One region of the Kitasatospora sp. cg17-2 genome, then DNA from elsewhere that is predicted to be linked to it. Evidence: riboswitches for the same ligand, from Rfam matches in the RefSeq annotation. Region 1 holds a riboswitch; the other holds the start of a gene.
What was found. A riboswitch is a leader RNA that binds a small molecule or an ion and turns the genes downstream of it on or off. The one in region 1 is predicted to bind glycine.
Positions count from the first base shown of each region.

Region 2: linked by a shared signal. The riboswitch ahead of gcvT (glycine cleavage system aminomethyltransferase GcvT) and the one ahead of gcvP (aminomethyl-transferring glycine dehydrogenase) in region 1 are both predicted to bind glycine.

Region 1 covers NZ_CM132923.1:8,031,364-8,038,670, forward strand. The annotation lists gene ACW14Y_RS33830 (DNA polymerase IV) at 1-373, shown strand, start outside; gene ACW14Y_RS33835 (MFS transporter) at 533-2,023, opposite strand; gene ACW14Y_RS33840 (PRC and DUF2382 domain-containing protein) at 2,167-3,480, opposite strand; glycine riboswitch at 3,644-3,747, shown strand; gene gcvP (aminomethyl-transferring glycine dehydrogenase) at 3,989-6,889, shown strand; gene ACW14Y_RS33850 (DUF5999 family protein) at 7,104-7,295, opposite strand.
Region 2 covers NZ_CM132923.1:6,236,693-6,243,999, forward strand. The annotation lists gene ACW14Y_RS26330 (ATP-binding protein) at 1-148, shown strand, start outside; gene ACW14Y_RS26335 (S1 family peptidase) at 588-1,358, shown strand; gene ACW14Y_RS26340 (L-serine ammonia-lyase) at 1,444-2,811, opposite strand; gene glyA (serine hydroxymethyltransferase) at 3,002-4,270, opposite strand; gene gcvH (glycine cleavage system protein GcvH) at 4,349-4,732, opposite strand; gene gcvT (glycine cleavage system aminomethyltransferase GcvT) at 4,820-5,941, opposite strand; glycine riboswitch at 6,157-6,263, opposite strand; gene ACW14Y_RS26360 (enhanced serine sensitivity protein SseB) at 6,524-7,307, shown strand, end outside.

The DNA of each region.
Region 1 (7,307 bases):
CCAGGAGGACCTCTTCGCGCAGGCCGTCCGGGAGGAGGCGGCCGCCGAGGCGGCGGCCGGGGCCGAGGCCGGCGCGGGGGCGGAGGAGGAGCCGGAGCCGGCCGAGGAGCAGGTGGTGCCGGTGCGCCGCTGGCTCCCCGGGCAGGACGTTCGGCATGCCGAGCACGGGCCGGGGTGGGTGCAGGGCAGCGGGGTGGGGCGGGTGACGGTCCGGTTCGAGACGCCGTGGAGCGGGCCCGGCCGGGTGCGGACCTTCCGGATCGACGATCCGGCGCTGGAGCCGGCCCGGCCGCTGCCGCTGCGCCCGGGGTGGCCCGGGGTCGAGGAGGGGGACGAGGCGGAGGACATCGGGGACGCTCCGGGAGAGGGCTGAGCGGCGGCCCCACGGGCTGCGGGAACGAAGCGGCCCCACCCGGCGGGGGAGCCGGGTGGGGCCGCTTCGTGTCCGGGCCGCGGACGGTCGCGATGCCCTCGGCGACCGTCCTGGTCCGGTCCCCGCGCCCTGTCCCGGGGCGCGGGGCGGGACGCCTCGTCAGGCGTCGGTCTTGACCGGCTCGCGGCCGGAGGAGAGGTCCGCCGTCGTGTTGCCGGAGGCCACCGCGGTGGTCGGCCTGACGGTGCGGATCAGGAACGGCACGGCGCCGGCCACGATGCAGACCACGGCGGCGGTCCAGAACGCGTGCTTGTACGCGTCCAGGGTGGGCAGCGCGATCGGGATCGGCAGCTTCATGGTGTCGCCGGTCAGGATGGCGGCCATGACGGCGGTGCCGATCGCGCCGCCGACGGTGCGCAGTACGGCGTTCATGCCGTTGGCGATGCCGCTCTGCTCGACCGGGACGGCGCCGTTGATGTAGGCGGGCATCGCCGAGAAGGCGAGGCCGATGCCGAGGCCGAAGATGGCCGAAGACAGGTAGATGTCACCCTCGTGGCTGTGCCGCAGGGCCAGGTAGGCCATCGCGACGGCGCCGAGGACGCCACCGAGGACCAGCGGCAGGCGCGGGCCGCGGCGGGCGATCAGCATGGCGCCGAGCGGGGCGGCGACCATCGAGCCGAGGGCGGAGGGCAGCAGCATCACACCGGCGTGCAGCACGGTGGCGGTGAAGCCGTAGTGGGCGAACTTCTCCGGGGTCTGGGCGAAGTTGCTGATCACCATGAACGAGCCGTACATGCCGAAGCCGATGAGCAGGCCGGCCAGGTTGGTGAAGGCGACGGCCGGGCGGGACATCATCTTCATGTCGACCAGCGGGTGCTTGACCTTGACCTCGATGACGCCCCAGAGCAGGGCGACCACGGCGGCGACGGCGAACAGGCCGAGGGTCTTGGTGGAGGTCCAGCCCCAGTGGTTGCCCTGGCTGACCGCGACCAGCAGGGCGGAGAGCCAGCCGGCCAGGGTGATGGCGCCGAGCGGGTCGGCGCCGCCCTCCTTGTCGGTGACCGGGTCGCTGGGCACCCGGAAGGCGACCAGGGCGATCGCGAGCAGGCCGAAGGCCAGGCCCATCCAGAAGATCGACTTGTAGCTCCAGTGCTCCAGCAGCAGGCCGGTGGCGACCAGGCCGAGACCGCTGCCGACGCCCATCGAGGCGCTGATGGCGGCGACGCCGCCGGTCACCTTCTGCTTGGGGAGCTCGTCGCGGACGATGCTGATGGCCAGCGGCAGCACACCACCGCCGGCGCCCTGGAGGACGCGGGCGACGACCAGCCAGGTGAAGGAGTGGGTCGAGACGGCGAGCGCGGAGCCCGCGACCAGGCCGGTGAGCGAGATCAGCAGCATCGGCTTGCGGCCGCGCAGGTCGCCGAAGCGGCCGAGCAGCGGGGTGAGCACGGCGGCGGACAGCAGATTGGCCGTCATCAGCCAGGTGATGCTGGAACCGGAGACGCTCAGTTCCTTGGCGAGCGAGGGCAGGATCGGAACGACCGCGGTCTGCACCACGCTGAACGACAGCATCGCCAGGATGAGGGCCGGCAGGACCCGGGCGCTGCTCTGCTTCTCGGTCGTGGTGGTGGGCTGTGGTGCCTCACTCACGGTTGCTTCCTCTCGTACATAGTGAATGAACTGAAGTAACCATGCCGGGAGATACTTCAGTGTGTCAAATATTCATTGGTTAAGCCTTGGCAAAAAGGAAAGACCCCGGCCATGATCGGCCGGGGTCCTGTCGTTCCGGTGGGTCAGGCGAGCGGTCGCAGCGGAGCCGGGCGGGCCTGGTCCTCGACCGCCGGGTGGGCGGCCTGACGGGCCGGCGCGTGCGCGGCGGACGGCGCCGGGGTCGAAGCCGCCGAGGTGTTGTCGTGGACCTCGACGTGCTCGCGGCGCAGCTCGTCCCGGACCACCTCCTCGGCGGTGTACCGCTCGACCACCAGACGGACCCGCTCGATCGGCGCCAGGTACTTGCGGACCACCGGGCGCTCCTCGCGAAGGGTCACCTCCTCCACCGCCTCGGCGATGTCCTTCTCGCTGAGCGCGGCCCGCTCCGCGTCCCCGACCGGCATCCGCTCGACCCGGACCCGCTCGCGGACCACCGCGACCCGCCGCTCCACCGGCTCGCTGGTGACGTACTTGCGCAGCTTGGCGGTGCCCAGCACATGCCACTCGGTGGTGATGTCCAGGCGCTCCTCGCGGCAGGTGATCTCCACCGGGCCGCTGGGGGAGGAGGCGGCGGGGTCGGCCTCGGGGCGCGCGGTGCCCGCGGCGGGAACGGCGGCCGGGGCGGCCGACGGGGCCGCCGGGGTGTGCGGACGCGGCTCGGCGGCCTGCGGCGGGGCGGCGGGTGTCGTGGTGGTGGGCAGGGGCGTGGCGAGGGTCCGCACGGGGGCCTCCGGGGCGGGGTCGGACGGCTTGCCGAGGTCGGCGGCCGGGCTCGGGACGGGGGTGGGGGACTGGTGGAGGCCGAGCGGCTTGGCCGGATGCGCGGTGCCCGTGCCGTTGGTCGTGCCGGTGCCATGGGTGCTGCTGGTGCCGTTCGTGGTGCTCGTGGCGTCGGCGGCGGCCGCGCCCACCGCGGCCGTGCCGGCTGCGGTGCCCCGGTCGGCGGTGGTGCCGAAGTCGAGGTCGGCCGCTTCGGAGCCCGAGCCGTCACCCGCCGACGGCCGGCCGTCCACCGGGGTGTCCAGCCCGTAGTAGCGGTAGAGCTGGAGCTCCTGGGCGGGCGACAGGTGCTGGCCGACGCCGAAGTCCGGTGATTCCTTCACCAGGGACTTGTCGTACGGCACCCGCAGCTCGTCGCCGGAGAACTCGCTCGTGGTCAGGGGGACGAAGGCGTCCCGGCCGAAGATGCCGGTCCGCACGGCCGCCCACTCGGGGCGGCCGGTGGCGTCGTCGAGATACACCTCGTCGATGGTGCCGATCTTGTCCCCGTTGCGGTCGACCGCCTTGTGGCCGATGAGGTCCCGGGGGTCGATGTCGGTCTGCACTCTTTCCTCCAGTGCGGTGATCCTGCGGAACTCCCGCAGGACGACGGCCGGCCCGCCCGCCCGGTCCGCCACTTCACACCAAAAGCCATGAACCGGACCCGCGCGACCGGGGCGGGGCCGGACGGGCGCGGCACTGAGCCGTTGGGGGCAGGCCGGGCGAGCGGGCCCCGGCGGCGAAGTGACCGGACGCACCCGTGATCGCCGCGCCTCCCGCTGGTACCCTGGGCGCGACCGCCGAGCCCGCGCGGGAGAGTCCCCGGCAGTGGAAACCGCTGGTCGGGGCGCCGAAGGAGCAACTCCTCCCCGGAATCTCTCAGGCATCCGTACCGTGCGGGATAGGTCACTCTGGAAAGCAGGGCAGGAACGCGGGCGAGGGAGCCGGCGGACCCCACCCTCACCGACGGTGCAAGCCGGCGGGGCGTCCCACGGCGCCTCCGCGCGGGCGAAGCTCTCAGGTCCCGATGACAGAGGGGGAGGCCTGTCGGGTTCGTCCGACCGGGTCCTCCGCTGTTGTCCGCAGCGGCGAGGCAGCCCGGCGTGCGCACCCCCGCCGGTCCGTGACCAGGAGGCCTCGACCACCATGAACGCCCAGCCGAACTCGGGACGCCCGACCACCCCCGCGACCCTCACCGAGCTCGAACAGGCCAGCCCCTTCGAGAACCGCCACATCGGCCCCGACGCCGCCGCGCAGGAGAAGATGCTGGCCCACGTCGGCTACGGCTCGCTGGACGAGCTGGCCACCGCCGCCGTTCCCGAGGCGATCCGCTCGATCACCGCGCTGGACCTGCCCGACGGCCGCTCCGAGGCCCAGGTCCTGGCCGAGCTGCGCGAGCTGGCCGACCGCAACTCCGTCCTCCGGTCGATGATCGGCCTGGGCTACTACGGCACCTTCACCCCGCCGGTGATCCTCCGCAACGTCATGGAGAACCCGGCCTGGTACACCGCCTACACGCCCTACCAGCCGGAGATCTCGCAGGGCCGCCTGGAGGCGCTGCTCAACTTCCAGACCCTGGTCGCCGACCTGACCGGCCTGCCCACCTCCGGCTCCTCGCTGCTGGACGAGGGCACCGCGGCCGCCGAGGCGATGGCCCTGGCCCGCCGTGTCACCAAGGTCAAGGGCGGTGTCTTCCTGGTCGACGCCGACACCCTGCCGCAGACCGTCGCGGTGATCAACACCCGCGCCGTGCCGACCGGTGTCGAGGTCGTCGTCGCCGACCTGTCCGAGGGCATCCCGGCCGAGATCGCCGAGCGCGGCGTCTTCGGCGTGCTGCTCCAGTACCCGGGCGCCACCGGCGCGGTCCGTGACCTCGCCCCCGTGATCGAGCAGGCCCACGGCCTCGGCGCGATCGTCGCCGTCGCCGCCGACCTGCTCGCGCTCACCCTGCTGAAGTCCCCGGGCTCGCTCGGCGCCGACATCGCCTGCGGCACCTCGCAGCGCTTCGGCGTGCCGATGGGCTTCGGCGGCCCGCACGCCGGCTACCTCGCCGTGCGCGCCGACTACGCCCGCTCGCTGCCCGGCCGCCTGGTCGGCGTCTCCGTGGACACCCACGGCAACCGCGCCTACCGCCTGGCCCTGCAGACCCGCGAGCAGCACATCCGCCGCGAGAAGGCCACCAGCAACATCTGCACCGCCCAGGTGCTGCTCGCCGTGATGGCCTCGATGTACGCCGTCTACCACGGCCCGGACGGCCTGGCCGACATCGCCCGCCGCACCCACCGCTACGCCGCCGCGCTGGCCGAGGGCCTGCGGGCCGGCGGCGTCGAGCTGCTGCACGGCGAGTTCTTCGACACCGTCACCGCGGTCGTCCCGGGCCGCGCCGCCGGGATCGCCGCCGCCGCCCGCGCCAACGGCATCAACGTCTTCCAGGACGGCGAGGACCGGATCTCGGTCTCCACCGACGAGACCACCACCCGCGAGGACCTGGCCGGCGTCTGGGCCGCGTTCGGCGTCGAGGCCGTCGAGGTGGCGGAGAACGCCGACACCCTGCCGGCCGCGCTGCTGCGCGAGGACGAGTACCTGACCCACCCGGTCTTCCACAGCCACCGCTCCGAGACCGCCATGCTGCGCTACCTGCGCCGTCTGTCGGACCGGGACTACGCGCTGGACCGGGGCATGATCCCGCTGGGCTCCTGCACCATGAAGCTCAACGCCACCACCGAGATGGAGTCGGTGACCTGGCCGGAGTTCGGCCAGCTGCACCCCTTCGCCCCGGTCGACCAGGCCGCGGGCTTCCTCACCCTGATCCGCGGCCTGGAGCAGCAGCTGGTCGAGGTGACCGGCTACGACGCCGTCTCCATCCAGCCGAACGCCGGTTCCCAGGGCGAGCTGGCCGGTCTGCTGGCCGTCCGCGCCTACCACCACGGCAACGGCGACACCCAGCGCGACATCTGCCTCATCCCGTCCTCCGCGCACGGCACCAACGCCGCCTCCGCGGTCATGGCCGGCATGCGGGTGGTCGTGGTCAAGACCCTGGTCGACGGTGACGTCGACGTCGAGGACCTCAAGGCCAAGATCGAGCAGCACCGCGACAACCTGTCCGTGCTGATGGTCACCTACCCGTCCACCCACGGCGTGTACGAGACCCAGATCACCGAGATCTGCGGCCTGGTGCACGAGGCCGGCGGTCAGGTCTACGTCGACGGTGCCAACCTCAACGCCCTGGTCGGCCTCGCCAAGCCGGGCAAGTTCGGCGCGGACGTCTCGCACCTGAACCTGCACAAGACCTTCTGCATCCCGCACGGCGGCGGCGGCCCCGGCGTCGGCCCGGTCGCGGTGCGCGAGCACCTCGCGCCGTACCTGCCGAACCACCCGCTGCAGCCGGAGGCCGGCCCGGCCACCGGTGTCGGCCCGATCTCGGCCGCCCCGTGGGGCTCGGCGGGCATCCTGCCGATCTCCTGGTCCTACGTCCGGCTGATGGGCGGCGAGGGCCTCAAGCGCGCCACCCAGGTCGCGGTGCTGAACGCCAACTACATCGCCAAGCGGCTGGCCCCGCACTTCCCGGTGCTCTACACCGGCCCCGGCGGCCTGGTGGCGCACGAGTGCATCATCGATCTGCGCCCGCTCTCCAAGGAGACCGGCGTGACGGTGGACGACATCGCCAAGCGCCTGATCGACTACGGCTTCCACGCGCCGACCATGTCGTTCCCGGTCGCCGGCACGCTGATGATCGAGCCGACCGAGTCCGAGGACCTGTACGAGATCGACCGGTTCTGCGACGCGATGATCGAGATCCGGGCCGAGATCGAGAAGGTCGGCTCGGGCGAGTGGGACGCCGAGGACAACCCGCTGCGCAACGCCCCGCACACCGCCGCCACCCTGGCCGGCGACTGGGCGCACGGCTACTCGCGACAGGAGGCGGTCTTCCCGGCCGGCGTGAACCCGGCAGACAAGTACTGGCCGCCGGTCGGCCGGATCGACGGCGCGTACGGCGACCGCAACCTGGTCTGCTCCTGCCCGCCGATGGACGAGTACGGCGTCTGATCCCGGCGCGCCGTCCGGAGTGGACGGCGAAGGTCGAACGACGACAGACAGGGCCCCGGCGGTGCTTCCGCCGGGGCCCTGCCCTGTGGTGCTCCGTGGTGCCCTGGTGCGCCCCGTGGTGCTCGGCCGAGCCGGTGGCCGCGGCCGGTACGGCCGGTGCTGCCGGGCTGCGGCCGGGGTGGCCGGTGGGTCGGCCCAGGGTCGGTCCGGCGGCTCAGACCGCGCTGGCGGCCGGCCGGCGCGGGGCGATCACCCGGCCGTCGGGCAGCAGCTCGCCGGTGTCCTCGAAGAGCAGGACGCCGTTGCAGAGCAGGCTCCACCCCTGTTCCGGGTGACAGGCCACCGGGACGGCGGCCTCGCGGTCCTCGGACTCGGCCGACGGACACTCAGGACGGTGCTGGCACATACGCGTACCCTC
Region 2 (7,307 bases), 1.8 Mb from region 1:
GTGCATGATCCTGGCGGAGCCGCTGCCGGTCACCGAGCGCGGGCGCGGACTGCAGGTGGTCGACGACCTGGCGGACCGCTGGGGCGCCGACCTGATGCCGCGCGGCAAGGGTGTCTGGTTCGAGCTGAAGGTCCGCGAGCGGGTCTGAGCCGGGCCCGTCCGGTGCGGGCCGGGCCCGGGAAACACGCAGGGCCCCCGACATCGCCGTGGTCGGCGGCTGGGGGCCCTTGCAAGTCATCGCGCGGCCAAGGGGGTGCGTGCCGTGCGATGGGTGTCGGCCGTGCCGGGTCGGGCGGGCCGAAGTCATCGTTGCCCGGGGCTCCGTCAGTGGCTGACGTTCACCCTCGAACACTTCGACTATCGCATGGATCTCAGCATGTGGGCAAACCGGGTGGCTTCGAATGGAAGGTTTGTAACTTAGTTCACCTTCGGAATTTGCATAGGTTCACGTCAGCGCCTGAGATTATTCACGATCTCCCGGTTCCGATCATGCTCGACCTGAGGTCCGCCCCGGGGTGGTGGAACCGCTGACCGGACGGCCGTCGTCACGCTTGGTGACGTCCGGTCAGCAGCAGAGGAGCACCGCCATGAGCCGTCCGCACCACCGCACCGCCGCCCGCCGCCCGCTCGCCGTCCTGCTGGCCGCCGCCGGCCTGGTGGCGGTGGCCGCCGGACCCGCCGCCGCCGTCCGCGGCGGGTCGGACACGACGACGAAGCAGCACCCGTTCGTCGTCGCCCTGGAGACGGCGGACGGCCAGCAGTGGTGCACCGGCGCGCTGATCGCGCCCACCAAGGTCCTCACCGCCGGCCACTGCGTCGCCAACGCCGACGACCCGACCGCGCTCCGGGTGATCGCCGGCCGCACCGACCTCACCGGCACCGGCGGTCAGGAGCGGAGGGTGCGGAGCGCCGCGGTCGACCCCCGGTACACCCCCGGCCTCGACCACGACGCGGCCGTGCTCACCCTCGACCGGCCGCTCCCGCAGCGGACGGTCCGGGTGGCCGGGAAGGGCGACGAGAAGCTCTACCGCTACGGCGGCAGGGCCACCGTGTACGGCTACGGCCGCACCGGCGACGGGGCACCCGGAACGCACCTGAAGCAGGCCGTGCTCACGCTCGCGGCGCCGGCCGGCTGCGTCCCGTTCACCGAGCCGGACGCCTCGCCGCTGCTGAAGGTCTGCGGACTGCCGGGCCCCGGGACGACCGACAGCATCTGCCACGGCGACTCGGGCGGGCCGCTCGTCGTCGGCGGGGTGGTGATCGGCGTCGTCTCGACCGGCAACAAGTACTGCGACACCCAGTACCCGGTGTCGGTCTTCACCCGGGCCACCGACATCCCCCGCTCGCTCCTGAAGTAGCCCCGCGCCCCGGGGAGCGCACGGGGAGAACGACCCGCGCCCCCGCCCGGAGAGGGCGGGGGCGCGGGTACGGACGGGGCGGGTGTCAGCACTCGATGACGTTGACGGCGAGGCCGCCGCGCGAGGTCTCCTTGTACTTGATCTTCATGTCGGCGCCGGTCTCCTTCATGGTCTTGATCGCCTTGTCGAGGGAGACGTGGTGGCGGCCGTCGCCGCGCAGGGCCATCCGGGCGGCGGTGACGGCCTTGACCGAGGCCATGCCGTTGCGCTCGATGCAGGGGATCTGGACCAGGCCGCCGACCGGGTCGCAGGTGAGGCCGAGGTTGTGCTCGATGCCGATCTCGGCGGCGTTCTCGACCTGCTCGGGCGATCCGCCGAGGACCTCCGCGAGACCGCCGGCCGCCATCGAGCAGGCCGAGCCGACCTCGCCCTGGCAGCCGACCTCGGCGCCGGAGATGGAGGCGTTCTCCTTGAAGAGCATGCCGATCGCGCCCGCGGCGAGCAGGAAGCGGACGATGCCGTCGTCGTCCGCGCCGGGGATGAAGTTCAGGTAGTAGTGCAGGACGGCGGGGATGATCCCGGCCGCGCCGTTGGTCGGGGCGGTGACCACCCGGCGGCCGGAGGCGTTCTCCTCGTTGACCGCCATCGCGTAGAGGGTCACCCACTCCATCGCGTTGGCCGGGCCGATGCCCTCGGCGCGCAGCGCGCGGGCGCCCGAGGCGGCGCGGCGGCGCACCTTGAGGCCGCCGGGGAGTATGCCCTCGCGGGACATGCCCGCCCGGACGCACTCCTGCATGACCTGCCAGATCTCCAGCAGTCCGGTCCGGATCTCCTCCTCGCTGCGCCAGGCCTTCTCGTTCTCCAGCATCAGGCCGGAGATGGACAGGCCGGTCTCCCGGCTGAGCCGGAGCAGCTCGTCACCGGTGCGGAAGGGGTACTTGAGCGAGGTGTCGTCGGGCTTGACCCGGTCCGCGCCGATCGCGTCCTCGTCCACGACGAAGCCGCCGCCGACCGAGTAGTAGGTCTTCTCCAGCACGGTGGAGCCGTCGGCCCGGTAGGCCCACAGGGTCATGCCGTTGGCGTGGTACGGCAGCGAGCGCCGCCGGTGCAGCACCAGCTGGGTGTCGCGGTCGAAGTCGATGGCGTGGGTGCCGAGCAGGTTGAGCCGCTTCTCGGCGGTGATCCGCTCGACGTCGAGGTCGGCCCGGTCGACGTCCACGGTGCGCGGGGAGTAGCCCTCCAGGCCCAGCAGGACGGCCTTCGGGGTGCCGTGGCCGTGGCCGGTGGCGCCCAGCGAGCCGAACAGCTCGGCGCGGACGGACGTCACCTCGTCCAGCAGGGCCTCGGACTTCAGGCGGCGGGCGAACATCCGGGCGGCGCGCATCGGGCCGACGGTGTGGGAACTGGACGGGCCGATGCCGATGGAGAAGAGGTCGAAGACGCTGATGGCCACGGAGTGACGTCCTTGTCTGGTCTCGTGGATGGTGCCGGCAGGGAGGGAGGGACGGCAGTGGCGGAGGTGGTGGGTCGGTCGACCGACACGGGTCGGGGCACCGCGCGCACCTTCCAGTGTGCGCGGTGCCCCGGAATCCCCGGTGTCCGGGCGGCGTGAGCCCGGTCACCCGCGGCCGAACAGGAGGGACCTACAGGTTCGGGTACAGCGGGTACTTCTCGGCGAGGGCGGTGACCCGGGCCTTCAGGTCGGCGGCGACGGTCTCGTCGAAGGCCGGCTTCAGGGCCTCGGCGATGATGTCGGCGACCTCGCGGAAGTCCTCGGCGCCGAAGCCGCGGGTGGCGAGCGCCGGGGTGCCGATCCGCAGGCCGGAGGTGACCATCGGCGGGCGCGGGTCGTTCGGGATCGCGTTGCGGTTGACGGTGATGCCGACCTCGTGCAGCCGGTCCTCGGCCTGCTGGCCGTCGAGCTGGCTGTTGCGCAGGTCGACCAGGACCAGGTGGACGTCGGTGCCGCCGGACAGCACCGAGACGCCGGCCTCGGTGACGTCGGCCTGGAGCAGGCGCTCGGCCAGGATCCGGGCACCGTCCAGGGTGCGCTGCTGGCGCTCCTTGAACTCCTCGGAGGCGGCGACCTTGAAGGCGACGGCCTTGCCGGCGATGACGTGCTCCAGCGGGCCGCCCTGCTGGCCGGGGAAGACCGCGGAGTTGATCTTCTTGGCGTGCTCGGCCTTGGAGAGGATGACGCCGCCGCGCGGGCCGCCCAGGGTCTTGTGGGTGGTGGTGGTGACCACGTCCGCGTACGGCACCGGGTTGGGGTGCAGGCCCGCGGCGACCAGGCCGGCGAAGTGGGCCATGTCGACCATCAGCAGCGCGCCGGTCTCGTCGGCGATCCGGCGGAACTCGGCGAAGTCGAGCTGGCGCGGGTAGGCGGACCAGCCGGCGATGATCAGCTGCGGGCGGTGCTCCTTGGCCAGGCGCTCGACCTCGGCCATGTCGACCTGGCCGGACTTGTCGTCCACGTGGTACGGCACCACGTTGTAGAGCTTGCCGGAGAAGTTGATCTTCATGCCGTGGGTCAGGTGACCGCCGTGGGCCAGGTTCAGGCCCAGGATGGTGTCGCCCGGCTTGATCAGCGCGAACATCGCGGCGGCGTTGGCCTGCGCGCCCGAGTGCGGCTGGACGTTGGCGTGCTCGGCGCCGAACAGGGCCTTGATCCGGTCGATCGCGATCTGCTCGACCACGTCGACGTGCTCGCAGCCGCCGTAGTAGCGGCGACCGGGGTAGCCCTCGGCGTACTTGTTGGTCAGGACCGAGCCCTGGGCCTCCATGACCGCCACCGGGGCGAAGTTCTCGGAGGCGATCATCTCCAGGGTGGTCTGCTGGCGGTGCAGCTCGGCGTCGACCGCGGCGGCGATCTCCGGGTCGAGGGCGTGCAGGGACTGGTTCAGAACCGTCATGGTGGAGTCTTCCCGGAAGTGAGAGGGAGGAGGGCCGGCGGGCGGGGCGGCCACCGCGCTGCGGCCGCCCCGGGTGGCTCAGGCCGAGGGGTTGGTGAGCTTGGTGTACTCGTCGGCGCTCAGCAGCGCACCGGTCGACTCGATCCGGACCTTGAACAGCCAGCCACCCTCGAACGGGTCGCTGTTGACCAGGCTGTTGTCGTCGGCGACGGCCTCGTTGACCTCGGTGATCTCACCGGTCACCGGCGAGTACAGGTCGCTGACCGACTTGGTCGACTCCAGCTCGCCACAGGTCTCACCGGCGGTCACGGTGTCGCCGACCTCGGGGAGCTGCACGTAGACGATGTCGCCGAGGGCGTCCGCGGCGTGCTTGGTGATGCCGACCGTGGCGACCTCACCGGCCTCGGCGGTGGTCAGCCACTCGTGCTCCTCGGTGTACTGCAGGTGCTGGGGGTTGCTCATGGCGTCATTCTCCAGGATGGGAAGCGGGTACGGCGAAGCGGCCCGGGGGGCGGACGAGCCTCGCGAGGGAAAGGTGGGGGAGCGGGGTCAGCGGGCGCGCTTGTAGAACGGCAGCGCCACGACCTGCACCGGCTCGTGCTTGCCGCGCACGTCCACCGCGACGGTGGTGCCCGGGGCGGCGTGCGCCGCGTCCACGTAGGCCATCGCGATCGGCTTCTCCAGGGTGGGGGAGGGCGAGCCGGAGGTGATCCGGCCGATCGGGGCGCCCTCGGTGGAGACCACGGTGTACTCGGCGCGCGGCACCCGCTTGCCGTCGGAGACCAGGCCGACCAGGACCCGCGGCGGGTTGGCCTCGGCCTCGGCGGCGGCCCGCTCCAGGGCCTTGCGGCCGACGAAGGCGCCCTCGTTGGTGGTCTTGTCGAAGCGCACCACCCGGCCGAGGCCGGCGTCGAACGGGGTCAGCTCGGTGGACAGCTCGTGGCCGTACAGCGGCATGCCGGCCTCCAGGCGCAGCGTGTCGCGGCAGGACAGGCCGCAGGGGATCAGGCCCCGGTCGGTGCCGGCCGCGGTCAGCGCCTGCCAGATCTGCTCGGCGTCGCCCGGGTTGCAGAAGATCTCGAAGCCGTCCTCGCCGGTGTAGCCGGTGCGGGCGAGCAGCACGTCGCGGCCGGCCACCTGGGCCGGGAGGATCGCGTAGTACTTCAGGCCGGGCAGGTCGGCCTCGGTGGTGTCGGCCAGGATCGCGGTGGACTCCGGGCCCTGGACGGCGATCAGCGCGTAGGCGTCGCGGTCGTCGGAGACGACGGCGTTGAAGCCCTTGGCGCGGGCGATCAGCTCGTCCAGCACCAGCTGGGCGTTGGAGGCGTTGGCGACGACCAGGAAGGCGTCCTCGCGCAGGCGGTAGACGATCAGGTCGTCCAGGATGCCGCCGTCCTCGGCGCAGATCATGGTGTAGCGGGCGCGCAGCACGCCGAGCGCGGAGACGAAGCCGACCAGGGCGTGGTCCAGCATCTCGCCGGCCTGCGGGCCGGTGACGGTGATCTCGCCCATGTGGGACAGGTCGAACAGACCGGCCTTGGTGCGGACGGCGAGGTGCTCCTCGCGCTCGCTGCCGTAGCGCAGCGGCATGTCCCAGCCGGCGAAGTCGGTCATGGTGGCGCCGAGGGCGCGGTGCAGCGCGTCGAGCGCGGTGAGGCGGAGGGACGACATGGCCAGGAACTCCTCGGTCGGGGCACTCAGGGGTGCGCACGCCGGGACCGGCCCGGGCACGGGGCGGACCCTGCGCGCGGGCATGCGGCGGCTGGGTCTCCCCATCTGTCGTCGTACCTGAGAGCTTCACCGTCCACTGCCCTGCAAAGGACAGCATGGCGGCTTGCACCGTGGGTGGGCGGACGGCAGGGCCGTGCACCGCTTTCCAGATCTGCCTAACCCGTGCGGTAGGGGGGCCTGAGAGATTCCGGGGAGGACTTGCTCCTTCGGCGCCGGCTGTGCCGCCAGGACGGGGCACTCCGGACTCTCCCGCGCGGGTTCGAGCGGCCGGTATGGAGTTGGAGGGCCTGGGTGGATGCCACCGCAGACGCGCACATCATGGCACGTCCGCACCGATGGCGGGAGAGGGGGCTGCCTCACACGCCCGCTCCGCTCCCCGCGCCGCGCCCCGCCTTCCCCCGGCCTTCCCGCGCCTCCCCGCGCCTCCCCCCGGCCTCCTTCCGCTCCCGTTCCGCGTCCCGTTCCGTCCCGCCCGGGCGCTAGGCTGCGGGAATCGGCGAGCGGAGGGCGGTACAGGGGCGGATGGGCAACCCGGTGGAGCAGCAGGGCTGGGGCGGGGCGCAGTCGGCGCCGGCCGGCGGCGCGTGGCCGGCCAACGAGCTGGAGCAGGTGCTCACCGCCGCGCTCGGCGACCCGGGCGCGACCCCGCGGGTGATCGAGGTGCTGGCGCGCAGCCAGGTGTGGATCCCGCTGCCGTCCGGCGGCGACCCGCAGGGGCGGGCGCTGGACCTGCCAACCCTCGAACTGGCCGGCGGCCCCTATGTCCCGGTGTTCTCCTCCCAGGAGGTGCTGCTCCAGCAGGCGCCGGGGATGGCGTTCGCGGTCGCGCCGGTGTGGGAGTTCGCCCGCGGCCTGCCGCTGGGCGTCGGCATCGCCGTCAACCCCGAGGCCCCGGTGGGCATCCCGGTCCCGCCGGAGGGCGTGGCCGAGCTGCGCCGGGGGCCGCGCGAGGACCGCTGGGACGTCGCCCAGGACGCGCCGTCCGGGGGCCGGGTGGCGCTGCGCGAGCCGGTGCCGGGCGAGGACCCGGAGCTGTTCCTGGCCGCCTGCCGGGCCGAACTGGCGCAGTTGCCGGGGGTGCTGAGCGCCCGGCGGGCGCTGGCCAGTGTCGAGGGCGAGCCGACCGTGATGTTCGTGGGCGTCCAGTTGGACCCGGCGGCCCCGGCCGACCCGGGGGCGGTGAACGAGGCGCTGGGGCGCGCGCTGGGAACCGCGCCGCTGCCCGGTGGCGTCCACCTCGTACTGCTCGACCTCGCGGACGATCCGGTGGTCGAGTGGATGGTGAACCGGGTCGCGCCCTTCCACG